Regions from separate parts of the Paenibacillus sp. FSL H8-0280 genome, predicted to be linked through region 2. Evidence: riboswitches for the same ligand, from Rfam matches in the RefSeq annotation. Region 2 holds a riboswitch; the other holds the start of a gene.
What was found. A riboswitch is a leader RNA that binds a small molecule or an ion and turns the genes downstream of it on or off. The one in region 2 is predicted to bind FMN.
Positions count from the first base shown of each region.

Region 1: linked by a shared signal. The riboswitch ahead of ribD (bifunctional diaminohydroxyphosphoribosylaminopyrimidine deaminase/5-amino-6-(5-phosphoribosylamino)uracil reductase RibD) and the one ahead of MHI12_RS17445 (DMT family transporter) in region 2 are both predicted to bind FMN.

Region 1 covers NZ_CP150296.1:4,415,162-4,426,768, reverse strand. Annotated here, with positions in the region: gene MHI12_RS19355 (peptidylprolyl isomerase) at 1-378, shown strand, start outside; gene MHI12_RS19350 (hypothetical protein) at 490-1,797, shown strand; FMN riboswitch at 1,966-2,134, shown strand; gene ribD (bifunctional diaminohydroxyphosphoribosylaminopyrimidine deaminase/5-amino-6-(5-phosphoribosylamino)uracil reductase RibD) at 2,458-3,561, shown strand; gene ribE (riboflavin synthase) at 3,623-4,291, shown strand; gene MHI12_RS19335 (bifunctional 3,4-dihydroxy-2-butanone-4-phosphate synthase/GTP cyclohydrolase II) at 4,324-5,556, shown strand; gene ribE (6,7-dimethyl-8-ribityllumazine synthase) at 5,658-6,125, shown strand; gene MHI12_RS19325 (ScpA family protein) at 6,230-7,030, shown strand; gene scpB (SMC-Scp complex subunit ScpB) at 6,999-7,655, shown strand; gene MHI12_RS19315 (DUF2953 domain-containing protein) at 7,845-8,576, shown strand; gene ytfJ (GerW family sporulation protein) at 8,724-9,206, shown strand; gene MHI12_RS19305 (D-alanyl-D-alanine carboxypeptidase family protein) at 9,337-10,530, shown strand; gene MHI12_RS19300 (nucleoside recognition domain-containing protein) at 10,562-11,188, shown strand; gene MHI12_RS19295 (spore maturation protein) at 11,195-11,607, shown strand, end outside.
Region 2 covers NZ_CP150296.1:3,998,613-4,010,219, forward strand. Annotated here, with positions in the region: gene MHI12_RS17425 (amino acid permease) at 1-585, opposite strand, end outside; gene MHI12_RS17430 (amidohydrolase family protein) at 1,117-2,487, opposite strand; gene MHI12_RS17435 (CGNR zinc finger domain-containing protein) at 2,608-3,159, opposite strand; gene MHI12_RS17440 (DinB family protein) at 3,305-3,805, shown strand; FMN riboswitch at 3,890-4,043, shown strand; gene MHI12_RS17445 (DMT family transporter) at 4,188-5,168, shown strand; gene MHI12_RS17450 (amidase) at 5,518-7,014, shown strand; gene MHI12_RS17455 (DUF1989 domain-containing protein) at 7,150-7,758, shown strand; gene MHI12_RS17460 (LysE family translocator) at 7,898-8,524, shown strand; gene MHI12_RS17465 (YqcI/YcgG family protein) at 8,607-9,368, shown strand; gene MHI12_RS17470 (amino acid permease) at 9,430-10,776, opposite strand; gene MHI12_RS17475 (aldo/keto reductase) at 11,399-11,607, opposite strand, start outside.

The DNA of each region.
Region 1 (11,607 bases), 420 kb from region 2:
CTGTTCGATCAAGAAGCTCCAAACACAGTAGCAAACTTTGAGAAACTGGCTAACTCCGGTTTCTACAATGGTCTTACATTCCACCGCGTTATCCCGGGCTTTGTAGCTCAAGGCGGATGCCCTAACGGTTCCGGTGCAGGTGGCCCAGGTTACACAATCAACTGTGAAATTAACCCGAACAAACATGAGCGCGGAACACTTGCTATGGCACATGCTGGCCGTAACACAGGTGGAAGCCAGTTCTACATCTGCTACCAACCGCAACCACATTTGGATGGACAACATACTGTATTTGGTAAAGTAACTAAAGGTATGGAGTTCGTGGACGCTTTAGAAGGTAAAGACAAAATGGAAACTGTTGAAGTTGTAGAAGCTTAATACCTTCACCTTAACTGGATCCAAACATGAAGTGCTTCTTTTATAGAAGCACTTTTTTTATTTTTACATACTTGAAATCGATAATTAGAAAGGATGAATAAAACCTTGGATATGGTTACTCAGCTAAGCTTGTTGAAACAAATTTATAGTGAGCGCACGTTGTGGGATGAAGAATTGCAGGCATCGCGCCATGTTGTTCCGGATAGTCTATCGGTAAAGGATCGAGAAGCGCTTGAGGCAGCCGGGCATGAACCGAATCGATTTGTACGTCCGCAACATGATGAAACGATTACTGAGCTGAAAAAAGTTACGAATCAATGGACGATCAATGATGCAGCGCAGGCCTTTGTATCCTCTTTGTGGTCAGCACCCATGATCTGGCGCTCGTTGCTTACGGGCAAGCTTATTGCGAGCAGTATGCCAAGTCATGAACATACACCATATCCATCTTCGAACACTTGTAAGATCTGCGGATTAAGTGTAGATCAAGCAACCGACACAACGCTGCAATGGTATTGGCGGATGACCAATGGAACCCCGTTGGACGGAGATCCTTTTGGATATGTGTTGGCACTTCGAGAGCTGGCTGCCGCGCAGGAGCTTCCAATACCCAATGAGTACGACCGCTGGACATTCCGTGCGGTGTTAACAGTGCTGCGCGAATTACCTCTCAATACACGTTACAGCAAGGCAGCAGTAGCGCTCAAGAAGGAACGTCTTTTGCCTACACAGAAGGAATATGCCTACCGTGATTTGCTTGAGACGTTAGCTCTGATTGGCATATTGGATACGCCGGAACATCCTGGAATGATCACGGAATTCACCTCTTACATGCAGCGTGACGCACGCCCCAATGTGCGGGTTGAAGTGCAGGCCCCTCTGGCGTGGTGGGACTCATCTGTCGGAATTAATGAGAACAACCTGAACAAGATATTTCATGATTTTGATCTGAATAATATATCACTTGCGGATAAGCCTGATGAGAGTCCAGCTTTAAAGGACACGATCTTAGGGGCATTGGAGAAGAAGAGAAGTGTTCGCGGAAAAGTACCAAAGGCATCTCCTGATGCAGGTACCGGGGAGGTACAGTCTAGAGATGTGTATGCTGTTCGGGTCCGGGAAGGTGTATGGGTGACGGTATACTGTCATGAAGTCAGAGACAAGCGTGTCATCGTCGAATATCTGGATGGTGTCTTTCCAGAGATGCCCGGAAAAGCAGAATTGCATGGGACGTTTCGACCGAGAGCGAATGGACGCTGGAAATGCTCGGCTATTGCGATCGACTCCACAAGTTGGGTCAGAAGGGTGGCAAGAGAGTTCCCGCTTCCGACTTCGCCCCTGCAAGAACCTGATCGCACTCCATTCCATAATGCCAAAGAATTAAAGCATATGGCGAGCTGGTGTTTTCCTGATATGTAGAATGTTGTGATGGATGTGAAATGTGCCTCCAAGCAAAAACCGTGCCTCCTTGAGAGGAAGCGGTTTTTTGTTGTTTCTTAGCTTATTAAAAGTTAGTATGTGACAAAAAGGAACAAAAAACAATTGATTTTTTGGCGTTAAAGTGCTAACATCCAAGTAATAACGAAAGCAATCCTTCAGGGCAGGGTGCAATTCCCTACCGGCGGTGATGCAGGAAGTGTAAGGACCTATATGTCCAGCACTTGATGCAAAGTCCGTGACCTGTCTGCCATTGGCAGATGGCTGATCTGGTGTAATTCCAGAACCGACAGTATAGTCTGGATGGGAGAAGGAGAGGTGCAGACCTAACAGGTTTGCATTCAGCAGGAGTATTGCTGCACAGTCACAATTGGTAATGTCTTGCACTGTGCAGGGAAGATCCGGTTACGCCGGACAGTTCCATACATATGCCGCACTATAAAAGCTCTTTACCTTTAATTGATGTTCATTAAGGTATGTGTCTATTTTCACTTGCCCGAAATGAAGTTTTGGGCAAAGTGTTGGCGTGCTGTATCCATTTCACTCCTGCTGGTGACATTTGTCTCTCATCATCCCCATCGAACTGATTGTTCGACGGGGATTTTTTAATAAACAAGACTTTAAACCGCGGGGTGAACGGATTTGGAAATGATCAATGATGAATTTTATATGGCACTGGCATTGGATATGGCGGAACGAGCACAGGGACAGACGGGGATTAATCCGGTCGTTGGATGTGTAGTTGTGAAAGAGGGTCGTATTGTAGGCCTGGGAAGCCATCTGAAACGTGGAACCGGTCATGCAGAGGTGCATGCACTTAACATGGCAGGCAGTGATGCAGAAGGAAGTACGGTATACGTTACACTTGAGCCTTGTAGTCATTATGGCAAGACGCCACCTTGTAGTGAACGCCTGATTCATGAAAAGGTGAAACGTGTTGTGGTATGTTGTGAAGATCCAAATCCGCAAGTATCCGGCAGGGGCATCAGCATGCTTCGTCAACAAGGCATTGAAGTTGAAGTTGGCGTACTGCGTGAGCGTGGAAGACGCATGAATGAAAAATTCATTAAGTTTATTACAACGGGTCTACCTTTTGTGACACTGAAAACGGCTACTACTTTGGATGGCAAAATTGCTACTCGCAGCGGAGACAGCAAGTGGATCTCTAACGAGCCCGCTCGTGAGATTGTGCATGCCCTTCGTCATCGTCACCAGGGAATTATGGTTGGGGTCGACACAGTGATTGCCGATAATCCGGAACTTACAACCCGTTTGCAAGTCGAAGGCATTAGTCCAGTGCGCATTGTAGTGGATTCCAAGTTACGTCTTCCCGTAGGTGCCAAAATGGTTAAGGATGGTCTTGCTCCAACATGGGTGCTGACAACAGACGAAGCCAGTCCTGAAGCTGCTGAACGTTTGGAAGCCTACGGCGTCGAAATTATACGCTGTGGTCCTGGACCACGTGTGGATCTGTTAAACGGACTTAGCAAGTTGGGTGAGCGTGAGATTGGTTCAATTTTGCTTGAAGGTGGAGGCACCTTGAATGGAGCCATGCTGGAGGCACGGTTGGTTGATCGACTGCTCATGTTTATCGCACCGAAGATTGTAGGCGGTTATGATACACCTGGAAGCTTCCGCTTCGAAGGTGTGGAACGTATGAATCAGGCGATTCAATTGAATCAGTTGGAGATCGAAAAAGTTGGAGATAATATCAGCATTGGCGGTATTCCGGTGTGGCCTGAATAAATAAATGAATTTTAAAGAAACAAGTTAGACTCTTTATAAATTAAAGAAGGGAGGCGGCAGCATGTTTACCGGTTTGGTGGAAGAAGTCGGTCAGATCCGGCGTATTGGTCGGAAAGGCGAAGCGATGGTCCTGAATATCGGAGCTTCCGCCATCATGGACGATCTGAAGATTGGTGATAGTGTAGCAGTGAACGGCGTGTGCTTAACTGCGACAACGCTCGAAGGTGGAGGTTTTACCGCCGATGTAATGCCTGAAACCTATCGCCATACCAATCTCAGTCAGCTGCAATCTGGCAGTAAAGTTAATCTGGAGCGGGCCATGCAATCAGGCGGTCGTTTTGGGGGACATATCGTTCAGGGCCATGTTGATGGTACTGGAGTGATTGGCAGTATAACACGTGATCAGAATGCGATTGTGTTTGAGATCAAGCCTGATGATCACCAGTTGTTCAAATATCTGATCCCCAAAGGATCGGTTACACTGGATGGCATTAGTTTGACCGTTGTCCATACATCGGATACCGCATTCACGGTTTCCATTATCCCGCATACCATTGGTGAAACTGTACTAAATGTGAAAAAGACAGGGGATACCATTAATATCGAATGCGATATTTTGGGCAAATATGTGGATCATCTGCTCCAGTATGGGAGAGGGCATCGGGAGACGGGGGCTGGCAAGCCGCGCAGTATCAGTGAAGATTTTCTCTCCAATCACGGATTTGCATAAATAGAGAACAGAAATTAACTGGAGGTGGACCAATGTCAGAACAATCCATTCTGGACACAATAGAAGAAGCCATATATGATCTCATGCGTGGTAAACCCGTCATTGTTGTGGATGATGAAGATCGGGAGAATGAAGGCGATTTTATCGCTTTGGCCGAAAAGGCGACACCTGAAGTCATTAATTTCATGATTACTGAAGGTAGAGGTCTGGTCTGTGTTCCGATTACACAACAACGTGCGGACGAACTTAACCTTAAACCGATGGTTCAACAAAATACGGATTTCCATGGAACAGCCTTCACCGTTTCTGTGGACCACAAAGATACGACAACAGGTATTTCGGCACATGAACGCTCTATTACCGTGAAAGGTCTAATTGATCCTGAGGCGAAAGCCGGGGACTTCCGTAAGCCTGGTCACATGTTCCCGTTGATTGCAAAAGACGGCGGAGTACTTCGTCGTGCCGGACATACGGAAGCGGCTGTAGATCTTGCTATCATGTGTGGTTCCTACCCTGCCGGCGTTATTTGTGAAGTAATTAAGGAAGATGGCACGATGGCCAGACTTCCGGATCTGCAGGAGATTGCCCGCAAACATGATCTGAAGCTGATTAGTATTCAGGACATGATTCGTTACCGTAACGAAAAAGAGCAGCTGGTTCAACGTGAAGTGGCTGTGCGTATGCCGACGGACTTTGGTGAGTTTCAAGCGGTGGCTTATACAAACGCTGTGGACAATAAGGAACATGTGGCTTTGGTCAAAGGCGAAATTGATGGTTCGAAACCCGTACTTGTACGTGTGCACTCTGAATGTTTGACAGGTGATGTATTCCATTCGCATCGTTGTGACTGTGGTCCGCAGTTTGATGCGGCACTCAAACAGATTCACGAGGAAGGCAATGGCGTACTGCTCTATATGAGACAGGAAGGTCGGGGTATCGGGCTGATCAACAAGCTCAAAGCCTATAAGCTGCAAGAGGAAGGTATGGATACTGTTGATGCAAACCTGAGTTTGGGTTTTGCTGCCGACTTGCGTGATTACGGAATTGGCGCTCAAATTCTGAAAGACCTTGGGGTTCGTCAGATCAGACTGCTAACTAACAACCCTCGTAAAATTAAAGGTCTTGAAGGGTATGGACTTGAAGTCGTAGAGCGTGTCGCGATCCAGATGGAGGAGAACGAGGACAATACGGTTTATCTTCATACCAAGCAAGCCAAGCTGGGGCATATGCTCAAGTTTGATGATATCGAGCAAAACGAACAGTAAATATATTTTAGATGAATAACGTTCACCATGTAATTTATGGAAGAGATTAATTAGGAGTTCCGGTACTTACATTACATTATACCGTTAGGGAGATGACTTGAATGCCACAATTTTTTGAAGGACATTTAGTATCAGAAGGATCACGATATGGAGTTGTCGTTGGACGTTTCAACGAATTCATTACCAGTAAATTGCTTAGCGCAGCGCTCGATGCATTCAAACGTCACGGCGTGCAGGATGATGAAGTGGATGTAGCCTGGGTTCCAGGTGCGTTCGAAATCCCTTTGATTGCGCAGAAAATGGCGGAGAGCGGCAAGTATGATGCGGTGATTACCTTGGGAACTGTCATTCGTGGATCCACTACGCATTACGATTATGTGTGCAACGAGATGGCTAAAGGGGTAGCAGCAATCAACCTGAAAACTGGCGTGCCTACGATCTTTGGACTGGTTACAACAGAAAATATTGAACAAGCGATTGAACGTGCCGGAACCAAAGCGGGTAACAAAGGTTGGGATGCAGCTACGGCGGCAATTGAGATGGCAAACTTGACGAAACAGCTAAAATAGTGCTTATTTAATAGTAGTGCCCTGCTTTGCGCAGACGAACACGGGAAACCGGATTCGGACGGCTTAGCAGGGTTTTGTATTTTTCTGGCGGGAGGATTCGTCTAGTGACGGTAGTTACATACAAACTGGAGACTTTTGAAGGGCCTTTGGATCTGCTGCTTCATTTGATTGATAAGGCTGAAATTCATATCCAGGATATTCCCATCAGCGATATTACCGATCAATACATGGCGTACCTGCATTCAATGCAGGAACTGGAACTGGATATTACGAGTGAATTTCTGGTCATGGCAGCAACATTGCTGTCGATCAAGAGCAAACTTTTACTGCCTAAACCACCGGTAATTGAGGACTTCGAGGATTATGATTTTATGGAAGAAGAAGATTATGATCCACGTGCAGAGCTGATTGCACGTCTGATAGAATATCGCAAGTACAAGGGAATTGCGCGTCACCTTCATGAACGGGAGTGGGAACGCAGCCTTATATTTTCCAAAGAGCCCGAGGATCTGCGCCCCTATATGCCCGTAGAAGCCCAATCGAACCCGGTTGAGGGTTTACACACCTCTGACCTGATTGCAGCCTTTCAGAAGGCGCTACGCAAGGCTGAGAAGCGCACAACTGTAACCCGAATCAAACGGGATGAGATTTCGGTTAAGGACCGCATACGGGATGTCATCGGCGCTTTGGAAAGTATGGGGCCGGGAGGCAGACTGTTATTCTCCAAGTTGATGGACGAGCATATCTATCGCCATGAGATTGTTGTCACTTTTCTGGCGGTGCTGGAACTGATGAAGATGAAGCAGATTGTCTGTTATCAGGAACGGATGTTTGAGGATATCGTTATGGAGTGGAGAGGGGAAACAAAGAATCATGGATTTTCCGAAATTGAAATCGATTATTGAAGGCCTGCTGTTTTTGTCCGGAGAAGAAGGTCTGAGTATCAAACAAATTGCCGAGATCGTCGACCAGCGAGTGGAGCTTGTAACGGACGCGATTGAGGAGATGATTCATGAATTTTCACAGCAGGGACGAGGTGTACAGATTCTCAAGATCGCTGGTGTAGTTCAGTTGGGCACCTTGCCTGACCACGCTGTATATTTCGAGAAACTGGCATACTCTCCCGCACGAACGTCCTTATCCCAAGCGGCTCTGGAGACGCTGGCCATTGTGGCGTATCGTCAGCCCATTACACGGGTAGAGATTGAGGAAATCCGCGGTGTAAAATCGGAGCGGGCCATCCATACGCTTGTGAATAAGGATCTAATTATTGAAGTGGGACGAGCCGAGGCAATCGGACGACCAATTCTATACGGAACAACCAAGTCATTCCTGGATTATTTCGGACTGGCTTCAATTAAAGACCTTCCCGAACCAGGCTTGTTCGAAGATTCGGAAAACCTGGAGGAAGAGACACAACTATTATTCAACAAACTGGATTTGCAACAACTGGAACCGGAAAGTGTTGATCCGGCGGATGACCTAAGTCATATCGATAGCGAAGACGATAATACAGACTCTTCACTCTAATTTGCAAGCTCATACTAACCGACACCCAAAGTGGGGTCGGTTTTTTTTGTGCATTATTTTTAGATAAATGGTTAATAGAACAGTTTCCAAACAAATATGAAATGGGATTTTTAGGTCAGACGTGAATTTTTTCCTATTCAAAGTGCCATACTAGACGAGAAAAGAATTGAGGGCTTGGAGGTAAGGCCTGTGTGGATTTGGCTTGGAGGAATCGGTTTGTTGTTCGCATTGCTGATTGCCGCAGTCCTCATCTCAAATGTTCATGTACATTTTACATTCAGTAAACATAAAAGTGATGATTACGCCAATATTAATGTTCGTCTTCTCTATGGAATTGTGCGGATTAACTATGAGATCCCGAGTATTGTTTTTCGTAATATGAAGGAAGGTTTTCTGGTCAAGACCGAACAATCCATGAATCATTCGAGAGGGGAGGCCCAGGGAAGCGAGAGGGTCAACAAACGCAAAGTCAAAAAGTGGACTAAAGATGTGAAAATCATGCTTAGGGCAACGGACGCGCTCAAGCTGTGGCTGAAGCAAACACTTACACGCGTACATATGACCCAACTGTCCTGGGCTACCCACATCGGCGTTGGTGATGCAGCATATACAGCGGTGCTGACGGGCTGGGTGTGGAGTATCAAGTCCATTATTATTGGTTTTCTCACCTATCAGATCCGCTTTGATGAAACACCTGTGCTTCAGGTTATGCCGGTATGGTCCGATGAAATGGAATTTAGAACGGAGCTTGATTTCAGAGTGAAAATTCGGATTACAGCCGTTCTGATCGCTGGAGTTACACTACTCACCCGTGTGCTTCAAGTTGAAGGCGGATGGCGGATGTGGTTCAAACTTCTTCAGGAACAGCGCCGCAGGCATAAAGAGAAGCAAAAGAATAAGCTTAGTGGGACAACAGTATAAAAACCCATCATAGTCGGTCTGTTTTTGGGAATGTAAGGTTGGGATTTGGTGAGTGTATTTAAAATGCTTATTACATAAGTCCCTTCAAGTTTGGGGATGATATGGGTAGATCAAACCTAGCTTACATTGAAACTGGAGGGAATTTAAATGTCAGATCATCCAATTCAAGGCTTAATGGAAACCGCAATGGAAAATATCAAGGCCATGGTGGATGTCAATACAATTGTTGGCGATGCAGTCGAAACACCAGATGGTACCGTGATTCTGCCAATCAGTAAGGTTGGATTCGGATTTGCTGCCGGTGGTAGTGATTTTCACGTTAATGGAGAAAGTAGTGGCAAAAGTGGTGCTACGGGCACCTCTGCTGAACATGCGAGTTCAGCTAAAGTGGCTTCTCCGTTTGGTGGCGGTAGTGGTGGCGGTGTATCCATACGTCCTATTGCGTTCCTGGTGGTAGGTAAACAGGGGGTACACATTGTACCACTCGATAACTCCACACATCTGTTTGAGAAACTTATTGACTCCACCCCTTATGTTTTGGACCGAATTCAAGGCATGTTCCAACGGAATACAACACCAACGAATACAACAGGTGTACCCGTTACACCAGATCCATCAACCTATAGCTGAATCATTTCGTCATGATCCCTCCCGCATCCCAGCGTGAGGGATTTTTGCTGTTTTTGCTCTATGGGACATACTCCAAGTTGTCCGAACATAAGATAGTACAAGATTCCAAGTGACCCGGAGGAATGAATTGATGCGAAAAATAACGAAAGTCATTGCATGCATGCTTATCCCTGTCTTCTTGCTGTCTTCATTAGGGGCTACTCAAGCCCAGGCAACGATTCAAGGTCCGTCTACACATGCGCAAAGCGCTGCTCTCATTGATGTCACATCAGGCCGGATCTTATACAGCAAGGATGGGGATAAGGAACTGCGAATTGCTAGCTTGACCAAAATCATGACAGCGATCGTAGCGATCGAACACAGCAAGCTGGATGAGAAAGTGAAAGTGTCTCCCACGGCGTTTGCCAAAGAAGGATCGTCTCTCTATCTGAAGTTAGGTGAAGAGATGACGCTTGAAAACATGTTGTACGGGCTAATGCTCCGTTCAGGCAATGACGCTGCCTCTGCGATTGCAGAACATGTCGGTGGATCGGAAGAAGGCTTTGTCCTGTTAATGAATAAAAAGGCGGAGCAAATCGGTCTGACGCATTCTCATTTTATGAACCCTCATGGACTGGATGCAGAAGGTCACTATTCTACAGCCAATGACTTGGCCCGATTAACGGCATATGCATTGCACAATCCGGTGTTCAAACGAATCGTAGCCACGGAGGACAAATCCGCACCGAACCCCAATGAAAGCTGGGAATACTCTTGGCACAATAAAAATAAAATGCTGCGGATGTATGAAGGTGCAGATGGAGTGAAAACCGGCTACACAAAAAAAGCTTTCAGATGTTTGGTCAGTTCCGCTACACGTAACGGACAGCAGCTCGCCGCAGTAACGCTGAACGACGGAAACGATTGGAACGATCATGCTCGGATGCTGGATTTCGGGTTTGAGTACTTCCCGTTAGTAGAGGTCGCCAAGCAAGAACAGCCTGTGCAAAATACAGATGTTGTTACGGGCCGGGGATTCTGGTATCCTCTGGCCGAGAGTGAGAAAAGTTCATTGACCAAAAAGTTGATTCTGCACGAGAATCGCGCCCAGTCGGAAACGAAAGTCGAAGGCAAGGAACAATCGACAGATCCTTCGTTCGGATTGGCAGGTCGCATTGATATGCAGCTTGATGGCAAACTTGTTGGCTCAATTCCGGTGTATCGCAAAGGCAGTTATATTCCTCCTGAACCGAAGACAGAAGATGCAACGCTGGGTGGAATCGGTGATGTCTCTTCCTGGGCAGCTGCATGGCGTGCCGTGTTAAGCCACCTGTTGTCTCCTTAGCTAAATCGCCATTGAAGGGAGGATATAATCCATGATTAATCTAATTTGGCTGCTCATGATTTTAATCGGATTTGCTTTTGCAGCCGTCAACGGCAATATCGAAGTGGTCACGCAAGCCGCTTTTGATGGGGCGGCAACGGGAGTCACGGTCTGTTTTGGACTGATTAGTGTGCTTGTGTTCTGGATGGGTATGATGAAAATGGCTGAGGATGCTGGCCTCTTGGCCCGGATTGCCAAGCTGCTCGGTCCGGTTGTGGGCTTCCTATTCCCCGATGTGCCCAAAAATCATCCGGCGATGGGTTATATTCTCTCCAATATGAGTGCGAATCTGCTGGGGCTAGGAAATGCGGCTACTCCGATGGGAATTAAAGCCATGCAACAACTGCAGGAGCTTAATCCGGACAAACAAACCGCTTCTCCTGCGATGTGCACCTTACTGGCTCTGAATACGGCTAGTATTACCATTATTCCGACAACGCTGATCGCCATCCGCTTAAACTATCATTCCGCCAATGCAACAGAGATTGTGGGAACAACATTGATGGCTACCATTATCGCTACACTTGCTGCTATAATCGCCGATCGCTGGTATCGGAACAGGGCTTTACACAAACCGCCGCGCGTACCGAAAAGTGGCAATCCCGGCATGAAAGGATGAGCACCTTTGTTAACCTTCATCAACTGGATCTCCGTCTGGGCCATCCCGGTTATTATCGCGTTTGTTCCATTATATGCGTTTACCAAAAAGGTCCCGGTTTACGAATCCTTTGTTGATGGGGCCAAGGATGGATTCTCTACTGCAATCAGTATTATTCCGCATCTCGTGGGCATGATGGTCGCAATCAGCGTATTTCGTGCCTCGGGTGCACTGGATTTTGTGATTAGCCTGTTCGCTCCGCTGGTGTCCTGGATGGGTGTTCCGGGCGAAGTGTTGCCACTCGGAATACTGCGTCCTTTAACGGGGACAGGCTCTCTGGCGTTTACAACCGATCTGATCAAAACCCATGGCCCTGACTCCATGATTGGACGTATGGCATCTACGATTCAGGGGAGTACAGACACCACGTTATATGTGCT
Region 2 (11,607 bases):
GATTTTAATCGCAACCATGATGCCGTTTGCACGAGCCGCTTCCTTCACCCCTCGGGTAAGCAGGAAAGTGATGATTAACGTAATGACCGCAGCTGTGATGTCAAAATAAGTACCCTTTTCCGGACTGAACGCACTCGTTAGCGCATGAGGTAACTCCAACCCAAATCCGGATAATAACGTTTGGAAATATCCTGACCACCCACTGGCTACCGCCGCACTTGCGAATCCATACTCCAATATCAGATCCCATCCCAGAATCCAGGCAATCACTTCTCCAAAAGCCGTATAGCTATACGTGTACGCACTACCCGATGCCGGTATGCTTGATGCAAATTCCGAGTAACACAATGCCGCGAAGGCACATATGATACCTGCCAGTAAAAATGACAGTACAAGGCCCGGGCCAGCATACGTTGCGGCAGCTACACCGGTCAGCACAAAAATCCCGGTACCGATAATAGCTCCTACGCCAAGTGTGGTTAAGTCCAACGGACCAAGTGCCCGTTTCAATGCACTGTTGTTATCGCCCCCGGTGGCAATTGGTTTTTTACGAAATAATGAAGATCGTTGTTCGTTCTCACGCATAGTCATGTTCCTCTCGTCATGAATCTTGAATGTGCAATATGTGCTATGGATGTAGCAGAGATTGGATGGCTTCCCATCTGTTCTATGAAAAAGTCATTTGTTCTATCTTATCGATCACCTATAAAAACTTATCGAATTCTACACGTTATCGCGTTGCTTGGTTAAATTTATTTTTGGAGATCACTTATTTTGTTCTTTTTTCGCGAAAATTATCATGATCTGTTGCACGTGGTTGAATATGAAAATGGATTTAAAACAAAACTGCGTATAATTTATATTATGCGCAGTTTTTATGAGCCTTAATTTTCGTGAAAAACACTTTATCAGCCTTGTTATCTGAAGTTAAGAAAAAGAGAGCTCTTTTCGTCTTTTTCCGCTGTATCTTCCTCCCTTATCCTGTCTAATTCGACGATATGCAAGCATGTAAAAGAGCCACATCGCATGATATGGCTCTTCCTTTCCTCTTTATACAGCTAGAGGTGTATATGAAAATACGAACTGATCTTATATAGGCTTTTATGAAAAAGTAAATTATGAGAAAGCAATTCTCTCTGCATCTGACATCCGGTATTGGGATAACAAATACTCTTTGCTCTGCATCGCCGTATGACGAATCGCATCCAAATCAACATGCAACAGCTTACCCTCTCGCTTCACGAGTCTACCTGCCACAAAGACCGTATCCACATTGGATGGATTGGCAAATTGCACAACAGCGCCGATTGGATCATGAACAGGGAACATATTCAGATCGGTGGTACGAATCATGATCAGATCTGCTTCCTTCCCTGGGGTCAACGTACCCACCTTCTGCTCCAATCCCAATGCTTGGGCACCAGCCGAAGTTGCAAATCTCAGTACTTGGCTGGACTGCAAGTTCAACTCACCAGGCATCTCACCCTGCTGCAAAAGTTGTTCATTGGCTCTGGATCGTTCAGCCTGAAGTGCAAACTTCATCTGCGAGAACATATCTCCGCCTGTGGACGTTACCACATCTACACCAAGTGTAGGGGTTCCCCCATGTTCAAGAAAATAGCCGGTGGCCGGATATCCATGACCCATCATCATTTCAACCTCAGGTGTGACCGACAAGGAAGCACCGCTATCGGCCAGCATTTTGTATTCATCCATGCCCATGGTGTTACCATGAACGATATTCACTCGTGGACTTAACAGCCCCGCTTCGTACAATTGACTAATGGAACGATCCACAGACCCCCAACTGCCAAATCCGGCATGCATGGAACAGATCGCATCCAGCTCTTGTGCTAGTTCGATCTCTTTCACGGTTGTATCCCAATGACTGAATTCCGGACCACGAATGGCAAGCCCATAAGTAAGCAATTGATCCCGTGATGAAAAATAACGTTCTTTGACTCTTCTCACATCATTATTCGAATACGTGAGTTGGCTATCCCGATTCCAGTAGTTCGTCTCACCAGGGACTCCGTGAGCAAATACCGCCCGAATGCCAGCATCCTGAAGTCCACGAATCAGTTCATCCGTATGGTCAGGTGAATACGGCATGCTCCAATCCAACACCGTTGTCACTCCTGCATTAAGCGCTTCCAAGGAACCGAGTAAGTTGGCAATATAACTATCTTTTGGACGGAGCTTGCTTCCCATCGCACCATAATAGAGATTTTGCAAATAGACTGGCAAGGACCAGTTGGTTCCCGCTGTTTTGACCAGTGATTCCCACACATGCCGATGTGTGTCCACCAGCCCAGGCATAATAATCATCGATGAAGCATCAATGATCTCCGCATCCGGAATATCCAGGTCGGGCTGGATAGCCATGATCAGTGAATCCTGAATCAGAACGTCCGCCCTCTTATACTGTCCAATTTTAGCATCCATCGACAACACACAGCCATTTTTCAACAGATAACTTGTCCGCACAAGAAACATCTCCCATCTATTTTGGTTTGAAAGACGATCACATCCTGCTTACGAATCTGTACTGCTTCTGACTATTTTTTCGCTAGTATATATACATTATATAGTTATTGTTAGTATTTATCAATTTTGGGATTTGCGTTTCGCCCGAAATCTTCTGACCTTCATCAGATTTCCACACATCTTATCATCACAGTACTTCTGTGTTCTGCTTCGGGTATCATCATAGAACATCCAGCGACAATCCGAATTATCACAGATCCGAATCCTGCCCCCTTCTCCCTCCACCAAAGTCAAAGCAAAATCAGCAGCTACTTCAGCCATAACTTGATGCCAATGCGCTTCCACAGCTACCAGTTGGAGTTTCAGTTCCTGATCAATTGTATTCAATTTTCTTCTCACATGCCCTGCTTCCATAACGCCATTCAACCATTGTTTTTCTATATCCGTTAATGATGTTCCTGAAGACAAGCGGGCTCCAAGAGCCATCAATTCGTTCCTGAAGTTTCTCATCGACAACTCATCTTCTGGAGATGCAGGGACAGAAGCGTTAAGTTGCCATCGATCCAGAAAGTCTTGCTGCCAGCTCGCCTTCCCTAGCCTGTCCTCCGATCGATCTCCCCCACGCCAGTCATGATAATCGCTGTTCACAAAATCGGTCCATAACCTATCCATATATATACCTCCGTTTATTGTAACTATCTAATTTAACAAAGAAGGTTACAACTCATCTTTGATGTGTTATATTAAGTGTAACCTCATTAATCAGTTTTAGCTAGTTACATCACAAATCACAATTATACGCAAGGAGGAAAAGACAATGACAAAAACAACAGCACAAGATGTGTTACTTATTCAAAAGGATGATACTTGGGATCAATGTAATTGGATTGTACCTTTGTCGAAATCCTTGGAGGGTCTTACAGCAGAACAAGCAGCCTGGATTCCACCCTCAGGGGGATTAAGCATCTGGCAGTTGGTTAACCATATGTATTATTACAACCATCGCTTATTGTGTCGCATGCAAGGTAAGGAGCCTACCCTTCCTGCTGTAGACTCCAATGAGTACACATTTGGGAATCCGGGAGATGCAACGGACGCAGCCGGATGGAATACACTGCTACAGGGTACAACTCGATTAGCCCAACAGTTGCGAGATCAATTGGCTGCACTACAAGAGTCTGATCTTGAAGCCGCATATATGGACTCCGGAGAGAAATGGGCACACGAACTAGCTCGCTGGATACTCCATGATGCGTATCACGCAGGTCAGATCGTGCTCCTTCGCAGACAGCAAGGAAGCTGGAAAATCATTTTCTAAAAAAAATGCTTGAACTGCTAGCGCTTACAGGAATAAGATGAACTTATTAATGTTACAGCTTGTTCAACACACTATATAATTGAATAGGATCTTCGGGGTAGGGTGCAATTCCCAACCGGCGGTGATGTTCTTCGGAACCAGCCCGCGACTCGCTATATGTTCTTAACGAAGGACATTTAGCGACTGACTTGGTGTGAATCCAAGGCCGACGGTACAGTCCGGATGAGAGAAGATCAACACATTGACATGCCGTTCACGGAAAGGCCTCTTTCCTGACGCATGTCCTTGGATGAGCCCCCGTTTATTTGGTTTATACCAAAACGGGGGCTTTTGTCGATTTTGCCAACTGAAGATTCCGTGTTCTGACGAAGGAGTCCTGAATATGGAAAAGACATCAGCAGCATCACCTGTTTACCGCAAGGAACGAAGTAATACCGGATTCTGGCTTGTAGTTCTCGGCGCCGCTTTATGGGGTGTCGACCCACTCTTCCGCATTATTTTGCTAAATACGATGACATCCACGCAGATTGTACTGGTGGAACACATCATCGTCAGTCTTATTGCCATTCCCGTACTGTGGAAATTTCGAGCTGATCTGAAAAACCTGCGTGCTCGCCACTGGATTGCCGTGATTTTTATTTCATGGGGAGGATCAGCACTCGCAACGGTATTGTTCACCATGGCACTAACACATAACGATCCGAATACGGTGCTTTTATTGCAAAAAATGCAACCACTCTTCGCTATCGTGCTGGCTAAACTGTTATTAAAAGAAACGTTACCACGCCGCTTCGGTGGATTGTTCTTCATTGCATTAGCAGGAACCTACCTGCTTACATTTGGCTTCACATTGCCATTAGGTAACTGGGACAACTGGATTCATGCTGGAAGCTTGTTATCCCTTGGGGCTGCTGCCTTATGGGGAGGTTCAACCGTTATGGGCCGATTGATGCTGGGGCAGGCGCGTTATGAAACGGTAACCTCCCTGCGCTTTGTCGTTGCTCTCCCGCTCCTGATCTTTATGACGTGGAACGAAGGTGCGGCATGGACATTTCCGTCCGGAACGGGTGAACAGTCTGCTGTCATCCTCAACATTCTCGGTCAGGCATTGTTGCCAGGTTTGCTCAGTCTTCTGTTGTATTACAAAGGTCTGTCGTCAACCAAAGCCTCTGTTGCAACACTCGCAGAACTTAGCTTCCCGATGGCGGGTGTGTTGGTGAACTGGATTGCTTTCCGTACACTGATTACATGGGAGCAGCTGCTTGGTTTTATTCTGATCTGGGTGGCCCTCTTCGCCATTTCCAGACAGCAGGAAAGATCATCAACTGCGGCCGATGCTGCACCGAAGCTGCGTACAGAGTAAGTGGATATATCTGAGGTTCACATATAAACAAATAGTCAAATATAAAATAAAACCATTGCACATCAAATTAGATGAGCAGTGGTTTTTTATTTCCATGACTCGATATTACTCGTTCATTTTCTCAATTAGCAATATGAGCTATTAACCCTTTGCTTTATCTCTATTTCGCAAATGCAAATCCCCCTCTTTTCCCTCCAACCTCATAACGAGTATGCATATCATCGCACTACGTCTCTTCTATCTTTTGTCTTTTGTCTTTTGTCTTTTGTCTTTTGTCTTTTGTCTAATCCGGTGGTACGATGACATATGGAATAAACAGATGAAATATATTCAGAGAGGAACGATCATAATGTCTTCATTCTCATATACCTCCTACGACGCCGTAGGTTTGGCTGAACTGATCCGATCCCGGGAAGTATCCCCGGTTGAAATGCTTGAAGCGGCGTTTGCACGCCTTGAAGAAGTGAATCCGCAACTTAATGCGGTTATTCGTACATATGAATCTCGTGCACGGGAGGAAGCCGGTTTGGTTCGACCTGGAGAACAACCTTTTGCCGGTGTTCCCCTGCTCCTGAAAGATATCTCGCAATCCTTGGAAGGTGAATTTCTGACTTCAGGCTCCCGTTTGTTCAGCGAGCATCGTGCATTACGCAATTCCAATTTTGTCACTCGACTCCGTGATGCAGGCTTTATCTTCATAGGACATACCAATACGCCTGAATTTGGTTTGAAAAATATTACCGAGCCCCGTCTTCATGGTTCCACTCGCAATCCATGGAATATCAATCACTCCCCGGGTGGTTCAAGTGGTGGTGCCGCTGCTGCTGTAGCTTCGGGTATTGTTCCTCTTGCCGGAGCCAGTGACGGAGGAGGTTCGATTCGTATCCCGGCTTCCTTTAGCGGATTGTTTGGGTTAAAGCCAACCCGCGGGCGCACACCTGTAGGACCGGGAGTTGGTCGTCAATGGCAAGGCGCATCGATTGATTTTGCCCTCTCTCGCTCGGTTCGGGACAGCGCTGCATTGCTTGATACGTTACAAGTCATTCAGCCCGAAGCTGCGTTCCATGCTCCACTCTTTCCAGGCAGTTACTTGGCTGATATGAGCTATCCACATCAACGCAAACTGAAAATTGCATACACAACGGATTCGCCCGTGGGAACACCTGTCAGCGCAGAAGCCAAAGAGTCTGTATACAAGCTCGTTCGCTGGTTGGAAAATCAAGGTCATCATGTTGAAGAAAAGCTGAGTCCCGTCAACGGAGTTCGGTTGATGGAGAATTATTACATGATGAACAGCGGTGAGATGGCTGCGATGATCTCTTCCATGGAACGATCCATGGGCCAGGCTCTGACCTCCGATGATATGGAGATCGAATCTTGGGTTCTGGCTGAAGCAGGCAAAAAGGTGTCCGCTGCGGAATTTGTACATAGCTTAGCTGAATGGGATGTAGCTGCAGCTCAGATGTCCACTTTGTTCGAGCGTTATGACTTCTACGTCACACCTGTTAATGCTTTTCCTGCGCCTAAGATTGGTGAATTAACGCCTCATGACAAACAGATCCGTAATCTGATGCGAATTAGTGAATTGGACAAGACCCAGCAGCAGCAACTCATCTATGAAATGTTTGAGCCAAGTCTTACGTATACACCGTTCACCCAGCTTGCAAATCTGACAGGCCAGCCTGCGATAAGTGTACCTCTGCATATGACACCTGAAGGTTTGCCAATGGGCGTTCAAGTGATGGCAACCAAAGGACGCGAAGATTGGTTATTACATCTGGCTGGACAGCTTGAACAATCAGAGCTTTGGATTGGAATGAGAGGTAATCCACTGTTCCCTGCATAAAGGCATATAATGTGGTTTGTGTTTAATTTCATCATTAGATGTTTCTGCCTGAGTAGAGTACGTCGCCATAACAGTGAATGAAAGCTTCATCTGCTCCGCATACTGAAAGCAAACAGTAGCGGAGGAATGTGACAGATGAATACAAATCAGCGCCATAAACAATCTTATCGTATCCCTGCCAAAACGGGATATGCCCTGAAAGTAAACAAGGGTTCTTTACTACGCATAACGGATCTGGAGGGACAACAAGTCATTGATTTTGTGGCATACGATGCAACAGATGCTAACCATCGCTTGGACCCCGGCGTGACAATGGACGTATTGCGTACTTACCGAATTAAACCAGGACAGTTTGTGTATTCCAATCAATATCAACCTTTACTCAAGATTGTCCGTGACACCGTTGGGGTACATGATTTCTTCAACTCTGCTTGTCGTCCAGAGATGTATGAGGTGTTATATGACAAAAAGGATCACGCCAGTTGTTATCACAATCTGAACACGGCACTGGAACCCTTCGGGATTCTACCACCCGATCAACACTATCCGTTTAACTTGTTTATGAAGTCCGTTGTAGACAGTGAAGGCAAGATTGATGTTGTAGCTCCCGACTCTCGTGCAGGTGATTATATCGAGATGGAGGCATTAATGGATCTCACAATTGGACTCTCTGCCTGTCCTTGTGAAGAAAGCTCATGCAACGGATACAACTGCACCCCAATTCAATTGGATGTGGAACTTTAACAGAATAACAAGGCCTTGACGCAGTATGAGATAAAAGTAGTTTGTTCTAATTCACTCCTTGCGGGAATACGATGACTTGTACCCATTTTCTGTGACGACTGGTACAATTCATCGAACCCGTTAAGGAGTGAACGTGTTTATGTCTGTACTGTTCAGTTATATCATTCTGGGAATATCATTGTCCGCTCCAATCGGTCCGATTAACGCAGCTCAACTCGACCGTGGAGCCCGACATGGATTCATGCATGCCTGGATTCTAGGACTCGGAGCTATGTTTGCAGATTTGGTGTATATGCTGCTGATTTATTTTGGAGTTGCCCATTTTCTGGACACGCCGTTCATGCGCTCTTTTCTCTGGTCATTTGGCAGTTTTATTCTGATTTACACGGGAGTGGAAACGCTCTCGAAGCTAAAGCAAGGCATTCAAGGTACATCAACTGCGGAAGCGACTGTTCGAAAATCGTTTATATCCGGATTTTTGATGGCCCTGTCCAATCCACTGAATATTTTATTTTGGCTGGGGATCTATGGCTCTATTCTCGCGACAACTGTGAAACATACGGATACCGCTCATTTGCTGCTCTACAGTTCTGGCATATTCATTGGTATTCTGGTGTGGGATGTCATTATGGCTGGCATGGCCAGTCGATTCCACAAACATAGCAGTGAAAATGTATTACGCTGGATCTCCATCATATCGGGAATCTGCCTGATCGGATTTGGTTTGTATTTTGGGTATGAAGCTGTACGTTCCATTTTTTTCTGACAACAAAATCAGACTGGACAGTCACCCAACTTCCCCCACATTAATACTGTAACGGTATCATGTGGAATGGAGTTGGGAATCAATGGCGGAGCTGTATAGTGCCGACGAAATAAACACCTTGTTTGAGCGTCTTCCATCTTGGCAGCAGGACGCTTATTCGCAATTTGGTAAAATGATCGCCGACGAAGATAATACGTATCCATGTGTACCTGGACGAATGGGATTTCTGTCAGGACATTTGAGGTACGGCTTTACGTGTGACCCCCGATCTGAAAATGCTGCCGAAGATATGGCCGATCTGCTTAGACAATATGGTCCTGTCTCCAGAGACACTGGTCATTACGCTTCCATGGTTGTGATCTGTGAGACGCCAAGTGATCTGAAAGATCATACAACGGTAGAGCAATATCAGACGTTATTCTGGCAAATGCTTAATCGGGTAAGTTCACACGATACCGAGCCGTGGCCGGAACATATTTCAACCGATCCTCATGATTCATCATGGGAGTTTTGCTTTGGCGGAGAGCCTTACTTTTGTTTCTGTGCAACTCCTGCACATGAACTCCGAGCCAGCCGGCATTTTCCTTATCTGATGTTTGCTTTTCAACCACGGTGGGTATTCGAATCCATTAATGACAACACCCCTCTTGGCCGTAAAATGAAAACCTTAATTCGCAAACGTCTTGCTGCGTATGATGCTGTACCTGCTCACCCTTCGCTGATGTGGTATGGTCAGCAGGATAATCTGGAATGGAAACAGTATTTCCTGCCTGATGATGAGCAGACACCTTCCAAATGTCCATTCATGCGGATGAAGCAAGCCTTAGGCAAGTTGACGAAATAATCTTAAAGCACTCATTAATCCGTTATACGACCTCCACAAGAGTTGCTGAGAAGAGAGTTGCTTATGGTTTGGATGGTGCTGACTGCGGTGGTTTCGAGCCACGTACCTTATGAACAACATACGTGATGATCCCAAGGAACACCACAAGTCCCATACTTGCCAGCAGGCCCGTTCTGCTGGCTTTTTCCATCGCTGTCCCAGCCACAGCAGCCACAATTAATACTATGGCAATCCACACTTTGATGCGATTCCACTTCACAGGCTTCATTTTTTTAATGTACGTGATGCAGATGAGCAGCCATGTATACATTAATACCAGACTACCTGCTGTCGTCACATATTCAAACAAACTCTTGGGCATCCATAATGCCATCAACGTAGACAGGACTAATCCAGCCGCTGTGCAACACAATGCCTGAAGTGGCATGTCCTTTTTTCCCCAGGTCTTCGTGAACAGCTTTGGTGCATCTCCATCTTCCGCGAGTTTCACCAACATGGACGTAATGGCATATAACGAAGCCACCATCGTCGAGAAACCGGCTATAATCAGAATCCCGTTGAGAATGTGGACCACAACAGTGAATCCAATGGTTGACATGGCTTTGACAAGCGGACTTTCATCTGGAGTTAACTGAGCTGAAGGCACAAGCAACAGGATCAACGCAATTGCAATCACATAGAGTGTACTCACCGATAATAGCATCACTCGACCTGATTTCACTGCATCTTTTGGTTCTTTCAGGTTAGCTGCCATCAAGCCCATAACCTCTATCCCGGCAAAAGCAAAGAATGCATAGATGAAACCGGTCCATACGCCTTTACCTCCATGCGGGAACCATTCATTCTTCAATTGCTCTGGTGTTACTTTTACAGGTAACCAACCCAGACAAGCCGCTCCTGCTATAGCTATAAATGCAACCGTTGCAGCAAGTTTGATTACAGCAAGAACATTCTCCGTTTTGGTTAATCCCTTCGCTCCCAGTGCAGCGATGAACAGACCTATAGCGGCATAGATCGCAACAAATGCCCAAAGTGGAAACTTGGGAAACCAGAATTGAGAGAACAGCCCAAGTGCCGTTAATGAGCTGCCCATGATGAGCATTTCAGAGAACCAGTACATCCATCCACTACCAAAACCAGCCCAAGGTCCGAATGCTTCGCCCGCATACGTTCGAAAAGCGCCTTCCTTAGGATCTTCTGCCGTCATCTGTGCCAGCGCACCAAATACAAAGTAAGTACCTGCCGCCGCCAGCACCAACAATATAAGTACGGATATGCCAGCCCAATGAATCGCCAGACTGGTCCCTAGAAAAAATCCCGTTCCCAGTGTGCAACCCGCGCCAAACAAGGATAGGCTGAACCAACTTAGTTTTTCGTCGTCGTTTTTACGGTGTTGCTGACTTTTCATGAAGCTCCTCCTTCTGCCTTATCCCCTTACGATTTACAGGTCATGGAGGTTTTATGTCTGTATTGCCAAAAGAATTATTATTTGTTTACATAATAATTAATATGTTAAAACTATTCTGATGATGAATTTAAGCTGTATGCTTTTTAAGCTTTATTCATAAAGATATATTTTCAATTTGATTTAAATCCGCAAAAAAAGGGGTTGACTTCAATCGCTTAAAATGGTTTTCCTTTTAAACTTGGTGGTGCGTCAATGTGGCTATATGAGAGATGGTAACTAAGGTGAGAAAAGGATCTTTCTATTGTGAATTTTTCATATATTGAAATATTATAACTAAGTCGTTATTTCTTTTAAATAGAACGTAGATTTCCTATTTTTCGTATTTTCTCAATATCTTCGTCGTTTTTTATAAATTTAGTCGCTTATAAGAAGGGATATTTCCTGGGATTTTTCCTCTTTCATCCTTCACCCGTTTCGGACTAAGCTGACATATAGGTATTATTCCCTAAAATTTTTCGCAGCCCCTGATCCGAAAGTTGTTGTGAATTTTTCATATGTTGAAAATATTTTATGTTTGTCATAAAAAAAGCCGCCATATGGCGGCCTCGCTAATATTTCTGATTTAAGTCCGGCCAGTCCAATCTGCTCCGGCGATTTCTTTCCATCGTGCTCTAATCTCATCATATATTTCCTGTGGTAATGCGCCTTTAGCCACAAGGTCGGCATTTTGCTGCCAGCGATTGGGCTTGGCTGTTCCTACAATAGCCGTATCTATACCTTCCGTACTTAGCGTAAAACGCAGTGCTGTCTCCACCGCTGCCTGGGCATCTT